4 regions of the Streptomyces sp. NPDC051173 genome follow, and region 2 is predicted to be linked to each of the others. Evidence: riboswitches for the same ligand, from Rfam matches in the RefSeq annotation. Region 2 holds a riboswitch; each other region holds the start of a gene.

Region 1 (3,671 bases), on a different contig from region 2:
GGACATCGGCCCCATCGGGCACCCCCCACAGGAGGTCTCGTGAAACGTCCTCGCATATCGGCACGCCGCTCCGCCATGGCCGGCTCGGCCGCCGCCGTCCTCGCGGCCGCCGCGCTCGCCCTGCCCAGCGCCCACGCCATGTCCGCCCCGGCGCCCGACGCGGCCTCCGCCGAGCAGGCCGCGGGCCTCGCCCAGCGGATCGCGGCCGAGCTCCCGGCGGACACCGCGGGCTCGTACTACGACGCCACCACCCACCGGCTCGTCGTCGACGTGCTCGACGCGGCGACCGCGGCGAAGGTGCGGGCCGCGGGCGCCGAGGCCAGGCAGGTCCGGCACTCGGCGGCCGAACTCGACTCGGCCAGAGGCACCCTCAAGGCCCAGGCGTCCATCCCGGGCACCGCCTGGTCGGTCGACCCCAGGACCAACAAGGTCGTCGTCACCGCCGACAGCACGGTGCGCGGGGAGCGGCTGAGCAAGCTCGACAAGGTCGTCGCGAGCCTGGGGGACAAGGCCACGCTCAGAAGGACGGCGGGCACCTTCCGGCCGCTCATCGCCGGCGGCGACGCCATCTGGGGCAGCGGCGTGCGCTGTTCGCTCGGCTTCAACGTCAGCAAGGACGGGCAGCCGTACTTCCTGACGGCGGGGCACTGCGGCAACGCCTCGGCCGAGTGGTCCGACTCGCAGGGCGGCGCCCAGGCCGGCACCACGGAGAGCTCGACCTTCCCCGGCCACGACTACGCCCTGGTGCGCTACACCGGCTCCTCCGACCACACCAGCGCGGTGGACCTCTACAACGGCAGCCAGCAGAACATCAGCCGGGCCGGTGAGGCGACGGTCGGCGAGCAGGTGCAGCGCAGCGGCAGCACCAGCGGCCTGCACGGCGGCCAGGTCACCGGCCTCAACGCGACCGTCAACTACCAGGAGGGACAGGTCGACGGCCTGATCGACACCAGCGTGTGCGCCGAGCCGGGCGACAGCGGCGGCGCCCTCTTCGACAACGACACGGCACTGGGCCTCACCTCGGGCGGCAGCGGGGACTGCTCCTCCGGTGGCGAGACCTTCTTCCAGCCGGTTCCCGCGGCCCTGCAGGCGCTCGGGGCACAGCTGCCCTGACGCTCCACCGCACGGCCGCTCCGGCACACGGCCCCCGTGCGCGCCTCACGGCGCCGGGGGCCGTCTCCCGTGGTGCGCCGGGGTCAGTTGACGCGGCCGTACCAGACGCTGTTGCTCCAGATCTTCTCCAGCCGGACGGACGCGCCGGGCTTGGGCGAGTGCCAGATCTTGTTGTCCCCGGCGTAGATGCCCACGTGGTAGACGTTGCTGCCGGAGTGGAAGAAGACCAGGTCACCGGTCTGACGGGAGCCGGCGGAGAGGTGCCGGGTCTTGTTGTACTGGTCCTGCGCGGTGCGCGGCAGGTTCTTGCCGACCTTCTTGAACGAGTAGAGCGTCAGGCCCGAGCAGTCGAAGCGGCTGGGGCCCGCGGCGCCGTACTGATAGGGCGAGCCCTTCTTGGAGGCGGCGACCTTCAGCGCGGCCTGGCCCGGGGTCGCCGCCTGGGCGTCGGCCGCCACTCCGGGCAGCAGCATCGAGGCGGTGACGGTGGCGGCGGTGAGGACGGTCGCGGCGCCGGCCCGGGACACGAGCGTGGATATGCCGGGGAACGCAGACATGTCAAACCCTTCGTCATCCGCCTGCGAAAGATGACCTGTCGGGTTCGGGCTGTCGAAGTCGCCCGGCCACATCCGTGGCTTCACCCCAAGGACCACCGCCATCGTGGTCCGCCGTACCTGGGTCTCCCGCTCCTGCCGATCCAGTCGGTCTGCTCCGCACCCGGAACGGCGGCAGGACTCGGCGTCCGCCCGGGGTGCCCGTCTCGGTGACGGGATCTTGTGTTCGAGTGACGATCCTGCATCACGAAGTCCCGGAAACCGGAGCCGGAACGGCTTTCTGTGAACTTCTTCACTTCACGTCATTCATGGAACCGGGGCGCATTTACGGCGCACGGAAATCAGGCAACTCCTTTTGGCTCTTGGGAGTTGAGGTAATCCGGAGACTGAAATCCGGTCACCCGGCTCCGTTCCGCGGCCGGTACGCGCGGGAGGGCGGACGTCTTTGCGTCAGAAACACGCGACCGCGGGGAGCGCGCGGTTCACCGCGACAGCGCGAGGGTAGCCCTACGGCATGCTCACCCTAGGGATCGAGGAGGAGTATCTTCTGCTCGACCCGGCCACCGCACTGCCCGTTCCGAAGGCGGAGCAGGTCTGCGCAGCGGTGGACCTGGAGCCGGTCGTGCACGAGCGGGAGATTCAGGCGGAGTTGTTGCAGGCCCAGGTGGAAGTGGCCACTCCGGTCTGCGCCGACCTCGCGGAGGCGAGCGGGCACCTGCTGCGGCTGCGCCACGCCGTGAGCTCCGCCGCCAAGCGGAGCGGCTGCCGGATCGCTGCGTCCGGCACGTCACCCCGCGCGGGCCTGGTGCCCGTACCCGTCACCCGGCACCCGCGCTATCTGGCGATGCGCGGCCGGGCGGCCCAACTGGTCGACGAACAGCTGGTCAACGGGATGCACGTGCATGTCGCCATCCCCGACCGGGAGATGGGCGTCGCCGTACTCAACCGCGTCCGCCCCTGGCTGCCGGTGCTGGTGGCCATGGCGGCCAACTCACCGATGTGGCACGGCCACGACACCGGCTTCGCCAGTTGGCGCACCGTGGTCTACAGCCGCTGGCCCGTCAGCGGGCCGCCCCCGCACTTCACCGATCTCGCCGACTACGAGGAGCGTATCCAGGCGCTCTTCGTCGCCGGGGCGATCAGCGACCGGGGGCAGCTGTACTGGCAGGCCAGGCTGTCCGACCGCTATCCCACGATCGAGGTGCGCTGCCTGGACGTCCAGCTGCGCGCCGACGAGGCCGTGATGCTCGCCGGGATCGTGCGCGGCATGGTGGCGACCGCCATCCGCGACGAGAAGAGCGGCCGCCGGACGGCGTACTGCCCGCCGGAGCTGCTCAGCGCCTCGAACTGGCACGCCGCCCGGCACGGCCTTGAGGACATGCTCGTCGACCCCGAGGGCAAGCGCCGCGGCGCCGAGGAGGTCGTCCACGCCCTGCTCGGGCACATCGGGCAGGCGCTGGAGGAGGCCGGTGACCTCCACCAGGTGAGCTCACTGGTCCACCGGCTGCTGCGGCGGGGCACCCCGGCGGACCGGCAGCGCCGGGTGCTGGCGGCGGACGGCATCAAGGCCCTCACCGATCTCATCACCGAACCGTGAGACCGGCGGCCACGAGCCGTGCGCCGCCGGGTCAGTAGTGCGGGTCGCCCTCGATCCGCCCGCCCAGGGCACGGGCCGTGGCCGGCAGGTGGCGGACGCGGGTGGCCAGGAGCAGGACGGCGAGGCCCAGATACACGTAGGTCATGAGGAGCCGGGCGGACTCGCCCGGCAGGGCGAACTGCACCGCGAAGAGGACGAAGAGGCCGGCGGCCTGGAGGCGGACGAACCGCAGGCCGAGCAGGACCACCACGGCGAGGACGGTCTGGGCGGCGGTCAGGGCGACCTCGTCGACCTGGCGGGTCACCAGCGGCAGGGCCGCTCCCCCGCCGCCCAGCGCGTGGGCCAGCGGCAGACAACCGACCAGCAGCGTCCACTGGTTGACCTTGCTGGACAGCAGCGCGCCGAGT
Region 2 (3,671 bases):
TCGACCTCGTCGTGAACATCGACCCGCCGATGGACCACAAGGACTACCTGCACCGCGGCGGCCGCACGGCCCGCGCGGGCGAGTCCGGCACCGTCGTCACCCTCGTCCTGCCCGAGCAGCGGCGCGAGATGACCCGCATGATGGCCACGGCGAAGATCACCCCCAACGTCGTCAAGACGCACCCCCGCGACCCCGAGCTGGAGCGGATCACCGGTGCGCGTGAGCCCAGCGGTGTCGCGGTGGTCATAGCGCCTCCGGCCGCCGCGCAGCCGCAGGGGCAGCAGGGCGCGAAGAAGCCGTCCCGCTCGCGCGGCTCGGGTTCCGGGGGCCGCGGCCGTACGCGTACGGAGCCCGGCACGGGCAACGGTGGTGGCGGTGGCGGTGGCGGCGGTTACCGCGGCTTCGGCAGCGGCACGGGGCAGGGCCAGGGTGGCGGGGCGTCCCGCCGTTCGGGCGGTACGCGTCCGGGCAATGCGGTTCGCCGTGGCGGTGGCGGCGGGGGCTCTCGGCGGGCGCCGAAGGTCTGACCGGTTGCCGGTTTGCTCGGCGTTGCCTTGCGCGGGTGGGTTGCCGCCGGGGGGAGTGCTGCGCCCTGTGGGAGCGCCCTGCGGGCGGCGGCCTCAATCGCCGGCCGGGCTGGTTTGTGGTGGGTGCCGGGGGTGGGTCTTCCGGGCTGGGGACCTGGAACGCGGTGCGGGCACCGTCATGCGTATTGGGTGCCCTGAAGTCGCACCGCGTTCCAGAACCCCACCCTCCAGCCCCACCCCCTCCCGCCGGTGGGCGACATCAGGGCCGGTGGGGGTGCGCCGGTCTTCCCTTTCAGCCCGCCCGGGGTGCTCGTTGCCGTTCCGGGCGCGCCCGTCTTTTTCTTTCAGCCCGTCCGGCGTTTGAGGACAACGCGCGAAGCGTGTTGCTGGAGTCTGGGGCGCAGCCCCAGTTCCGGAGCGCGCAACGTTGCGGGGGTCTGGGGGCTTGCCCCCAGTTTCGGGAAGGGGCGGGGCTGGGGAACAAACCAGCCCGTCCGGCGTTTGAGGACGCGGCCGCAGGCCGCTCCCGCCGCAGGCGGCAACGGACCCGCACGTCGAGGGGCTGAGGCAGCGCCCCCACGCGGCCGGGCGACAGGCCCTGCTCGCGACCCGACCCGCCCCGGTCCGGCGGCGGACGCCCCCGCCGGACCGACGGCGTTTCCGGTACGCCGCGCCGGCACGGCCAGCTGTCCGTACGGCCGTTGACCGGCGGAGCCGAGAGACGCGCGGCACAGAAATCCGTCCGTACGCGCAGTAGTGGATCTTGATCGTTCCGCATTCCGTCGGAATAAGAACCACATTAAGAAGTCGGTCTCCTCGCCAAGTCCTGACCAAGGAGCCGGTCGATTCAGCCTTTCGGCTTGGAAACCACGCGGTCTGTCTATTAACGTTCGATAACGACGTGCGGTCCTCATCACCGCCGCAAGAGGCGGCGCCGTGCGCCTTCGCCGAATCCCGCGGGCACAGCAAGACCTGATACACCAGCAGCATCTGGGAACCGGGGAACCACCCGCCCTGGGGTGAATCGGGCCGCACCCGGCTCGTAGGAGACCTTCCTGCTCCGAACCCTCCCCCAGAGCCTGAAGGGCCTGGGGGTACCCCCACCGCTAACCCGGTAGGCGAGAAGGAAGGAAAGGAGTTCGCCCTCGTGGCGTCCAACGAGCCTGCCCTCGACCCCACTCTGTACGGGTCGTACGAGCCCTACGCACCCGAACTCCCGATCGTGCCCGCGTATATGACCGCCCATATGGCGGCGCCCGCGCCGGGGACGGCAGCCATGGGGGGCGGCGACTCGGCGATCGCTCCTCCCGCGCCGGGCTTCGCCGCCGGACCTCGGCCGATGACCCCTCAGCCGGCCGCACAGCAAGCGGTGGCGCCCCGGCCGGCCGTTCCCCAGTGGGCGGTGCCCGAGCCGACGGCGCCGGAACCGGCCGCCGACGAGTCCGCGCACCCCGCCCCCGTCCCGGCCCGTGCCGGGAGCGGCGGCCGGCACCGCGTCGCCAAGCAGCGCGGCGGCACGATGGCCCGCAGCGGCGCCGTCCTCGGCGTCGGGGTCATCGCGGCGGTCGGCGCGGGCGGCATGGCGAGCGCGCAGGACCGCCCGGCGGCGCCGATATCGGTACCCGACCTGGCCGGAGTGGGCTCCCTCCTCGGCGGCGGTCAGGCGCACGAGGAGCAGGCCGCGGCCGCCGCGCCCGGCGCCGAGCAGCCGCTCACCCAGGCCGGTCTGAGCACCGAGGAAGCCGCCCAGGGCACCACGAACGCGGGCGAGGCCCTGCGCGCCCGGATCCTTCAGCAGGCCGAGCACCAGCAGAACGCCGCTGACGACCAGACACGCGAGTCGACGCAGCGCGAGGCGGCCGAGGCAGCGGCGAAGAAGGCAGCGGAAGCGGCTGAGGCGGAAAAGGCGGCGAAGGAGGCCGAGGCCGAGAAGGCGAAGGCGGCGCGGGCCGAGTCCCGGCCGGCGGCCGCGGAGGACGCCGCCGACCCCACCGACACCGGGCCCCGCACGCCCGCGGCGCACAGCCCCGGCGCGTACACCCTCCCCGTCGGCTCGTACACCCTGACCGCCGGCTTCGGCCAGGCGGGCAACATGTGGTCCGCGAACCACACCGGCGAGGACTTCGCGGCCCCGACCGGCACGCCCGTCAAGGCGATCGGCAGCGGCACGATCACCCACGCCGGGTGGGCGGGCGCGTACGGCTATCGCATCGTGCTGAAGCTGGACGACGGTACGGAGGTGTGGTTCTGCCACCTGTCGTCGATGGTGGTCACCTCGGGCAAGGTGAACAGCGGCGACGTGATCGGCCGCGTGGGCGCCACCGGCAATGTCACCGGCCCGCACCTCCACCTGGAGATCCGCCCGGACGGCGGGGCCCCGGTCGACCCGCTGCCCTGGCTGCGGGAGCGCGGCCTGGAGCCGTAGCCCGCGGGCGCGGCGGCTGCCGCGCATATCTGTCACGGACGAGGGCACCCGGATGCCGTGACAGCCGCGATCACCACCTCCGTACCGGCCCGTCCGGACCGCCGTCGGCCGGCGCGTCATGATTTCCTCGACCTGTCTGCTCTCCGGCCTGCTCCTCTTCGGCACGGCCTGGCTCTTCGGCGCCGGGCGGCTGAGCGCCGACACCCTCACCGCCTGCTGGGCCGTCGTCCTCTTCTTCGCCTCGGCGGGCGCGAGCAGCGCGTACCTCACGGTGTCCGAGGCGTTTCCGATGGAAACGCGCGCCAAGGTCATCGCCTTCTTCTACGCGCTCGGCACGGCGACCGGCGGCAGCACCGGCCCGCTGATCTTCTCCGACCCGACGAGCGGCGGCGTCGTCGGCGACACGGCGCCGACCTTCCGGATCGGCGCGTCCCTGATGCGCGCCGCCGGCCTGGTCGCGGCCTTCCCGGCCGTGCCGGCGGAAGGGCGTTCCCTCGACCGTGGCCCCGCTCTCCACCGAGCGGGCGGAACCGCTGCCCGCCACGGCGAAATAGCGGAATACCCCGCACCGTAAGGACGTTGGAGAGATCCATGGCTGACATTCACAAGAAGATCGGCAAGCTGTCCGTCCACCCGCTGGCCCTCGGCGGCAACGTGTTCGGCTGGACGGCCGACGAAGCGCAGTCCTTCGCCGTCCTCGACGCCTACGTGGCGGCCGG
Region 3 (3,671 bases), on a different contig from region 2:
CGGGCTCATCATGCGCGGACTGCGCACGCTGCCGGTCGAGTTCGAGACACGCGCCGGGTGACCCTGCGTCAACTGTCGTGACCACCGCGTGACCTGCGCTACACCGGCTTGTGACTCGTGGGGCCGGTGGCTATGTTCGACCACCATATTCGCCGTCACACGAGAGGCCATCGCATGCGCTCCGGGAACGGTCGACATCGTCGCCCCCGTCAGGTACCCGCCGTCGTGGTCGCAGCGGGGGTGACGGGGTCCGCCCTCGCCATGCCGCTGCTCGCGGCCACCGGCGCCAACGCCGCCGACGCCCCCACGTGGGACCGCGTCGCCCAGTGCGAGAGCGGCGGGACGTGGAGCACCAACTCCGGCAACGGCTCCTACGGCGGTCTGCAGATGACCCAGGAGCTGTGGGAGCAGTACGGGGGCCGCGCGTACGCGCCGCGCCCCGACCTCGCCAGCCGGCAGCAGCAGATCGCCGTCGCCGAGCAGGTCCTGAACGCCGGCGCGAGCCCCTGGCAGGCGTGCGGCTCCGCCGCGGGCCTCGCCAAGGACGGCAAGGCTCCGGAAGTGACCCCCGGCAGCACCAAGGCGCCGACGGACGACGCGCCCGCGCCGCGTGCACCGGAGCGCACTCCCTCCGCACCCGCGACGGGCGGCTCCGCGCCGTCGGACTCCACCGCTTCCCCGGCTGCCCCGGCCTCACCGTCGGCAAACCCGGACGCGAAGCCTTCTCCCGGGACCCCTTCGCCCTCCGCGGGCGACAGGGACGGGAAGCCCGAAGGCGGCAAGCACCGCAAGGACCCGAGCGGCCCCACGAGCGGCCCGGCGAACAGTCCCACGACCGGCCCGACAACCGGACCCACGGGCGACCCCACCGAAATCCCCACGTCGGGCGCGCCGTCCACGCAGAAGCCCGCCGACCCGTCCACCGGCACACCGGCGCCCGCGGACTCCGCGTCCCCGCACGCGCCGTCCACCGACAGCCCGGAGACCGGCTCCGGTCAGGGTTCCGGCCAGGGTTCCGGTTCGGGCTCGGGCAAGCACCGTGCCGAGCCGCCGCGTTCGGGCGACGAGGGCCGTGCCTCGCGCGGCGGTGGCGACGCCCGTACGGACAAGCCCGCCGCCGGGGACTACACGGTGCGGCCCGGTGACAATCTGTCAGTCATCGCGGAGGCTCACTCCGTTAACGGTGGATGGCAATCGCTGTACCAGCGCAACGAGAAAGTTGTCGGTTCCGATCCCGATCTGATCCTTCCTGGTCAGCGGCTTGAGGTCGGCAAATAGCCCGACAGTTCGGGGGGAATGTCCGTTCCAGTCGAAAGTGAGACATGGGTCTCGTTGAAGTTCCGCGGAACGGTCCCCTCCAAAACTTGGCACACCCGCTCCCACCTGCGGAAATGTCAGGTTTCTATGGGTAACAAGAGGCAACTGTGGCTGGAAAGAGGGGTTTGAACCCGTCGGCCCGGAGTGCTTACCGTCATGACCGCTCGCCACCGCGAGCACCACGGTCGCCACGCCGAATCCTGCCGGCGACCGGCGGAGTCGTCGCGCAAGCGCCGTAGGCAGGAGCGGGGGAACCAAGGTAGGCGCCGGAACGGTCCGCTGGGACCGGGACGGCTTGGGGTGAAGCCGAGTGTGCTCGCACACGAGGCCGGGCGAACTCACAGCCCGAACCCGACAGCTCACCTCGTAGGCGTCGGTGAGGAAACGACTCATGTCCAAGGGCAAGCACCGTCGTCCGTCCAAGGCCGTCCGCATCGTCACGCTCGCCGGTGTCACCGGCGCCGCGGTCGCGGCCCCGCTGATGATCGCGACCTCCGCGAACGCCGCCTCCGTCTCCACCTGGGACAAGGTCGCCCAGTGCGAGTCCGGCGGTAACTGGTCCATCAACACCGGCAACGGCTACTACGGCGGCCTGCAGTTCTCGCAGTCCTCCTGGAACGCCGCCGGCGGTCAGAGCTACGCCGACCGAGCCGACCACGCCAGCAAGTCCCAGCAGATCGCCGTCGCCGAGAAGCTCCTCGCCATGCAGGGCCCCGGTGCCTGGGGCTGTGCCGGCGCGGGCAACCTGAGCTCCGGTGGCGCGAAGGCCGACGTCGACACCTCCGACGACTCGTCCTCCGCCTCGCACGGCACCTCCACCAAGTCGCACGCCGACCGCAGCGAGCGCCAGGCCGCGCCGAAGAAGACCGCCCCGAAGCACGCCGCTCCGCAGGCGCAGAGCTCCGACGAGGACGAGTCCGAGGCCGCCCCGGCCCCGAAGCAGACCGCGCCGAAGCACGCCGCCCCGAAGCCCGTGCAGAAGGGCGACGGCGAGTACGAGGTCAAGGAAGGCGACACCCTCGGCAAGATCGCCGACGCCAACAAGGTCAAGGGTGGCTGGGAGAAGCTCTACGACCTCAACAAGGACGTCGTCGACAACGCGGACCTGATCTTCCCGGGCCAGCAGCTGCACCTCAGCTGATCCGGTGGGTGCGGTGGCTCACGCCGCACCCGTACCGCGCACGGCGACACCGCCCCGCTCCGACGCGAACCCCGAGCCGCGCCGGAGCGGGGCTCTGTCTTTCCGCGGGCTCGGCCCCCGGGCCCCCAGACCCCCGAAGCACGCTTCGCTACGGTCCGCACGATTCAGCCCGTCCGGCGTTTGAGGACGTGGCCGCAGGCCGCTCCCGCCGCAGGCGGCAACAGACCGGTAGCCGGGGGTCTGGGGCACGCGCCCCAGTTCGGGAAGGGGCGGGGTGGGGAACGAGCCCGCCGCAGGCGGAAAAGCAAACCCGCACCCAAGCCCGGCCCACTTCATCGCTCAGCGAACACCATTCGCCCCATTACCTCGCCACTTGCTCCAAATTTCCGGCCGTGGGGCGTCCCGACGGCAGGGTGAGCCCCCGCCGCCCGTTAGGCTCGTGCTCGCAGAACTCCAGACACACACGAAGGAGACCCTCGTGCCGTCCATCGACGTCGTCGTAGCTCGCGAGATCCTCGACTCGCGAGGCAACCCCACGGTCGAGGTCGAGGTCGGCCTCGACGACGGCTCCACGGGCCGTGCCGCCGTGCCGTCCGGTGCCTCGACCGGTGCCTTCGAGGCCATCGAGCTCCGTGACGGTGACAAGAACCGTTACCTCGGCAAGGGCGTCGAGAAGGCCGTGCTGGCCGTCATCGAGCAGATCGGCCCGGAGCTCGTCGGCTACGACGCCACCGAGCAGCGCCTGATCGACCAGGCCATGTTCGACCTGGACGCCACCGAGAACAAGGGCTCGCTCGGCGCCAACGCCATCCTCGGCGTCTCCCTCGCCGTGGCGCACGCCGCGTCCGAGGCCTCCGACCTGCCGCTGTTCCGCTACCTGGGCGGCCCGAACGCGCACCTGCTGCCCGTTCCGATGATGAACATCCTCAACGGTGGGTCGCACGCCGACTCCAACGTGGACATCCAGGAGTTCATGATCGCTCCGATCGGCGCGGAGTCCTTCTCCGAGGCCCTGCGCTGGGGCGCCGAGGTCTACCACACCCTCAAGTCCGTGCTGAAGGCCAAGGGCCTGTCCACCGGCCTCGGCGACGAGGGCGGCTTCGCCCCGAACCTGGGCTCCAACCGCGAGGCCCTCGACCTCATCCTCGAGGCCATCAAGCAGGCCGGTTACACCCCCGGCCAGGACATCGCGCTCGCCCTGGACGTCGCCGCC
Region 4 (3,671 bases), on a different contig from region 2:
CGGCGGCGTTGAGCACGGTGAGGCGGGTGCGGTGGAGCCCCTGGTTGAGGGGGACGGGGGCGTCGGCGAGCAGGAACTCTCCGGGAATCATGGCGGTCTTCCCTTCAGCCGATGGGCTCGTGCACGGTGACGAGCTTGGTGCCGTCCGGGAAGGTGGCCTCCACCTGGACCTCGTGGATCATCTCGGGTATGCCGCTCATCACTTCGGCGCGGCCGAGCACCTTGCGCCCGGAGGACATCAGCTCGGCGACGGTCCGGCCGTCGCGGGCGCCTTCGAGGACGTGCACGGTGATCAGGGCCACCGCCTCGGGGTGGTTGAGCAGCACCCCACGGGCCCGGCGCTTCTCGGCTACGTCGGCGGCCACATGGAGAAGCAGGCGTTCCTGCTCATGCGGGGAGAGTTGCATGCGTCCACCTCACTGACGAACCAGTCCCCCTAGCGGAACCCAACGGGGGCACACAAGAGTTCTACAACCTTTGACCTGGGGTTCTTCATCGGACAGCCAGGGATTGCAGATTAGAGCGGAAGGTTTTCCAACGCGTTAACTGACTCTTTGCGCATCCATGGCCAGAGGGGTCGCACGGGACCGGAGAGGCCGGAGGGACGGATCCGGCGATCCGGGCCGGGACCGCGTGCCGCTGCCGTCTGCATCTACTGGATCTTCTGGGCCGGATCACTCCGCCGCACCCTCATGACACGTACGACGGGCTACGGGCGCCGCAGACCGCGCGCGTCGCCCGCGCGGGACCGCGCGAAGCCCTCGCAGCCGCGTTCGAGGGCGGTGGGCGGGAGTTGCCCGGGAGCAGCCTGGCGCGCCCGGTGCCGGTCCGGGCCGGGGCGCGACGGGCGCGTCGGGGCGCGGTCCCGCTCGCACTCCCGCCCGCGCCCATGGATCACGGGTCGGCGGGCGAATAAACACCGCTCCCCCAGACGCCGGACGGTGTCGTAGACGACGCGCGGTGATCGATTTCAACCGGGCGAGCACGCCGCGCCGGAGCGGTGCCGCGGGCCCCCAGGCCAGGGGCTCAACAGGGGTTCGCCGAAACGGACAATCCCCGTCGTGTCCAGCGGAATTGCCCGGGAGTGAGCAGCCTCACATACCTCTGGTTCCGCTCGGAATCCGTACCTGGGCTGCGCCAAGATCCGGTCGACGACAAGACCCCGCCATCCCGGCGGGGCGGTCCAGGCGGACGCCGAACCCCGCCGCTGTCTGGATGCCGGGTCGACCGAACGCACCGGTGGGGATGGAGGACCCGAGCACGGTGGGACGACCAAGAGTAGTGCGGTCGGCCCTTGGGGTGAAGCCGTTGACACGGCCGGGCATCTTCGCCTGCCCGAACCCGACAGGTCATCCTTCACAGGCGGCTGACGAAGGGTTGGCACATGGGCGCGCACAAACGTCCGTCAATGATGTCCAGGGCCGGCGCGGCCTCCGCGCTCACGCTCGCCGCCGTCGGCGCCACGGTGCTGGTGCCGGGCGGCGCGACGGGAGCCGAGGCATCGACCGTCGCCACCAACGCACTGCACATCGCGGCCTCGAAACAGGGTTCCCCCTATCAGTGGGGCGCGACCGGCCCTTACCGCTTCGACTGCTCGGGCCTGACCCTCTACTCCTTCAAGCGGGCCGGGAAGAGCCTGCCCCGCACCGCCGCCGAGCAGTACAACCGGACCACCCACATCCCCCGCGCCGCCCGCGAAGCCGGCGACCTGGTGTTCTTCGTCTCCGGCCAGGGCATCTACCACGTCGGGATATACGCGGGCGACGGCAGGATCTGGCACGCGCCCAAGACGGGTGCGGTGGTCCGCCTGGAGCGGATCTGGACGAACAACGTCCGCTACGGCCGGGTGGACTGACCCGCCGGCACACACAGCGAAAGGCGGCCGCGACGCCGCACCGGGGCCCCGCACGCCGTGCGGGGCCCCGGCCCCGCCCTCACCGTTCGGCGCTGAGGGCGGGCACGGTCCAGGGCATCGAGATCCACACGGTCTTGCCGCCGTCCGGGTTCGGGGTGAAGAAGACCCTTCCCCCGCGCTCCGCGGTGAGGCAGCGGATGATGACCAGGCCCCGCCCGTTGTCCTGCTGGACGGCGGCGGGCAGTCTGCGGGGGAAGCGCGGGTGGCTGTCGGTGACCCCGATCCGCAGCTGCCGGTCGAGTTCGAGCCGGACCTCGACGGTGAAGGTGGGCGACTGGCCGCGGGTGTGCTGCACGGCGTTGGTGGCGAGCTCGGAGACGATCAGCCGGATGGTCTCGGCGGCTTCCGTGCCGCCCGGCAGCCCCCAGTCCGCGAGCACGCCGGCCACATAGCGGCGTGCGGTGGAGACCGAGGCGGGGGCGCTCGGCAGGGTGACGGTGGCTTCTTGATGATCTGCCATGGCGCTGTCCCTTTCCCGCCGGGAGCGGACTCCGACGCAATGCGTCGTGAAGTCGAGAGCGCTTCCGGACGGCTCTGTCCGACAGCCTGCCACCGGAAATGGGGGTGATGCGGGCGATCCCCCAGTATCTGCATATATCTGTCGCTCGAAGCGGTGAACTCTACGACGAGCGACCGGATTCCGGCGGCACAGTGGTCTATTGACAAGAAACACCATGTTCATCACAGGCGGAGGCAGGGCTATGCGAAACGGACCCGCGGTGCGCCGCCGCAAACTCGGTGGCGAGCTGCGCCGCCAGCGCGAACTCGCCGGACTGACCAGCCTGGAGGCCGCGCACGCGGTGGGCTGGCACCAGTCGAAGGTCAGCCGCATCGAGACGGGCAGCAGTGGCGTGAAGTCCTCGGACGTCGCGCTGCTGCTGGACGCCTACGGTGTGTCGGACCCCGAACTGCGCGCGCTGCTGGGAGCACTGTGCGGCGCGGGCACCGCCGATGCGGAGGGCGCCCGCCGGGGCTGGTGGTACGCCTACCGCAATCTGCTGCCCCCGGCGTATCTCGACTTCATCAGCCTGGAATCGGAGGCGTCACGGTTACGCACCCTGGAGACGACGGTCGTGCCGGGCCTCCTCCAGACTCCTGCTTATGCCCGTGCGGTGACCCGTGCGGCGCTCAACGACCCGCCGCCGGAACAGGTGGAGAAGCTGGTACGGGTGCGCATGGCACGGCAGTCGGTGCTGGGCGGCGACAGTCCGCTGGAGTTGTGTGCCGTGCTGGACGAGGCTGTGCTCCGCCACCAGGTCGGTGGACGGGAGGTCATGGCCGGGCAGTTGAGGCATCTGGTGGAAACGGGTGCGCAGCGTCATGTGCGGCTGCATGTACTGCCGTTCTCCAGGAGCGGCCATATTGGCATCACCGGGCCTTTTGTTATTTTCTCATTTCCGCGCATTGCTGATCTGGACGTGGTTGTTCTCGACCATTTGACGAGTAGCCTCTACCTCGAGCGGAAAGAAGACCTCCGGGCGTACGCCGAGGCATTCACCACGCTGCGGGCGCACGCCCTCTCGCACGAGAACTCGCTGGATTTCATCGCCGGGATCAACGACGGCGCGTAAGGAGGCACCATGTCCGCAATGCCTCGGTACGTACCTTCCCCTTCGGCCCTGTGCGGCGCAGTGTGGCGACGCAGCAGCTACAGCACCGGAATGAACAACTGCGTGGAGACGGCCGGCCTGGCCCCCGGGCTCCTGGCCGTGCGCGACTCGAAGAACACCGCCCTGTCCGCCTTGTTGCTCTCCTC

The links. Region 2 has a riboswitch for cyclic di-AMP ahead of AB0435_RS18205 (peptidoglycan DD-metalloendopeptidase family protein). Riboswitches for the same ligand answer to the same signal wherever they lie in the genome.
Region 1: linked by a shared signal. The riboswitch ahead of AB0435_RS06420 (C40 family peptidase) and the one ahead of AB0435_RS18205 (peptidoglycan DD-metalloendopeptidase family protein) in region 2 are both predicted to bind cyclic di-AMP.
Region 3: linked by a shared signal. The riboswitch ahead of AB0435_RS25745 (transglycosylase family protein) and the one ahead of AB0435_RS18205 (peptidoglycan DD-metalloendopeptidase family protein) in region 2 are both predicted to bind cyclic di-AMP.
Region 4: linked by a shared signal. The riboswitch ahead of AB0435_RS11535 (C40 family peptidase) and the one ahead of AB0435_RS18205 (peptidoglycan DD-metalloendopeptidase family protein) in region 2 are both predicted to bind cyclic di-AMP.

The regions. Positions count from the first base shown of each region.
Region 1 covers NZ_JBFBBD010000006.1:143,323-146,993, reverse strand. The annotation lists gene AB0435_RS06425 (S1 family peptidase) at 76-1,113, shown strand; gene AB0435_RS06420 (C40 family peptidase) at 1,197-1,670, opposite strand; cyclic di-AMP (ydaO/yuaA leader) riboswitch at 1,674-1,851, opposite strand; gene AB0435_RS06415 (glutamate--cysteine ligase) at 2,182-3,264, shown strand; gene AB0435_RS06410 (hypothetical protein) at 3,296-3,671, opposite strand, start outside.
Region 2 covers NZ_JBFBBD010000031.1:36,352-40,022, reverse strand. The annotation lists gene AB0435_RS18210 (DEAD/DEAH box helicase) at 1-527, shown strand, start outside; cyclic di-AMP (ydaO/yuaA leader) riboswitch at 1,463-1,663, shown strand; gene AB0435_RS18205 (peptidoglycan DD-metalloendopeptidase family protein) at 1,675-2,952, shown strand; partial or broken gene AB0435_RS18200 (hypothetical protein) at 3,056-3,526, shown strand; gene AB0435_RS18195 (aldo/keto reductase) at 3,544-3,671, shown strand, end outside.
Region 3 covers NZ_JBFBBD010000060.1:2,786-6,456, reverse strand. The annotation lists gene AB0435_RS25755 (cytochrome P450) at 1-61, shown strand, start outside; gene AB0435_RS25750 (transglycosylase family protein) at 226-1,278, shown strand; cyclic di-AMP (ydaO/yuaA leader) riboswitch at 1,539-1,705, shown strand; gene AB0435_RS25745 (transglycosylase family protein) at 1,709-2,458, shown strand; gene eno (phosphopyruvate hydratase) at 2,937-3,671, shown strand, end outside.
Region 4 covers NZ_JBFBBD010000015.1:19,761-23,431, forward strand. The annotation lists gene AB0435_RS11525 (urease subunit beta) at 1-91, opposite strand, end outside; gene AB0435_RS11530 (urease subunit gamma) at 105-407, opposite strand; cyclic di-AMP (ydaO/yuaA leader) riboswitch at 1,183-1,380, shown strand; gene AB0435_RS11535 (C40 family peptidase) at 1,385-1,855, shown strand; gene AB0435_RS11540 (ATP-binding protein) at 1,935-2,375, opposite strand; gene AB0435_RS11545 (helix-turn-helix transcriptional regulator) at 2,617-3,486, shown strand; gene AB0435_RS11550 (DUF397 domain-containing protein) at 3,496-3,671, shown strand, end outside.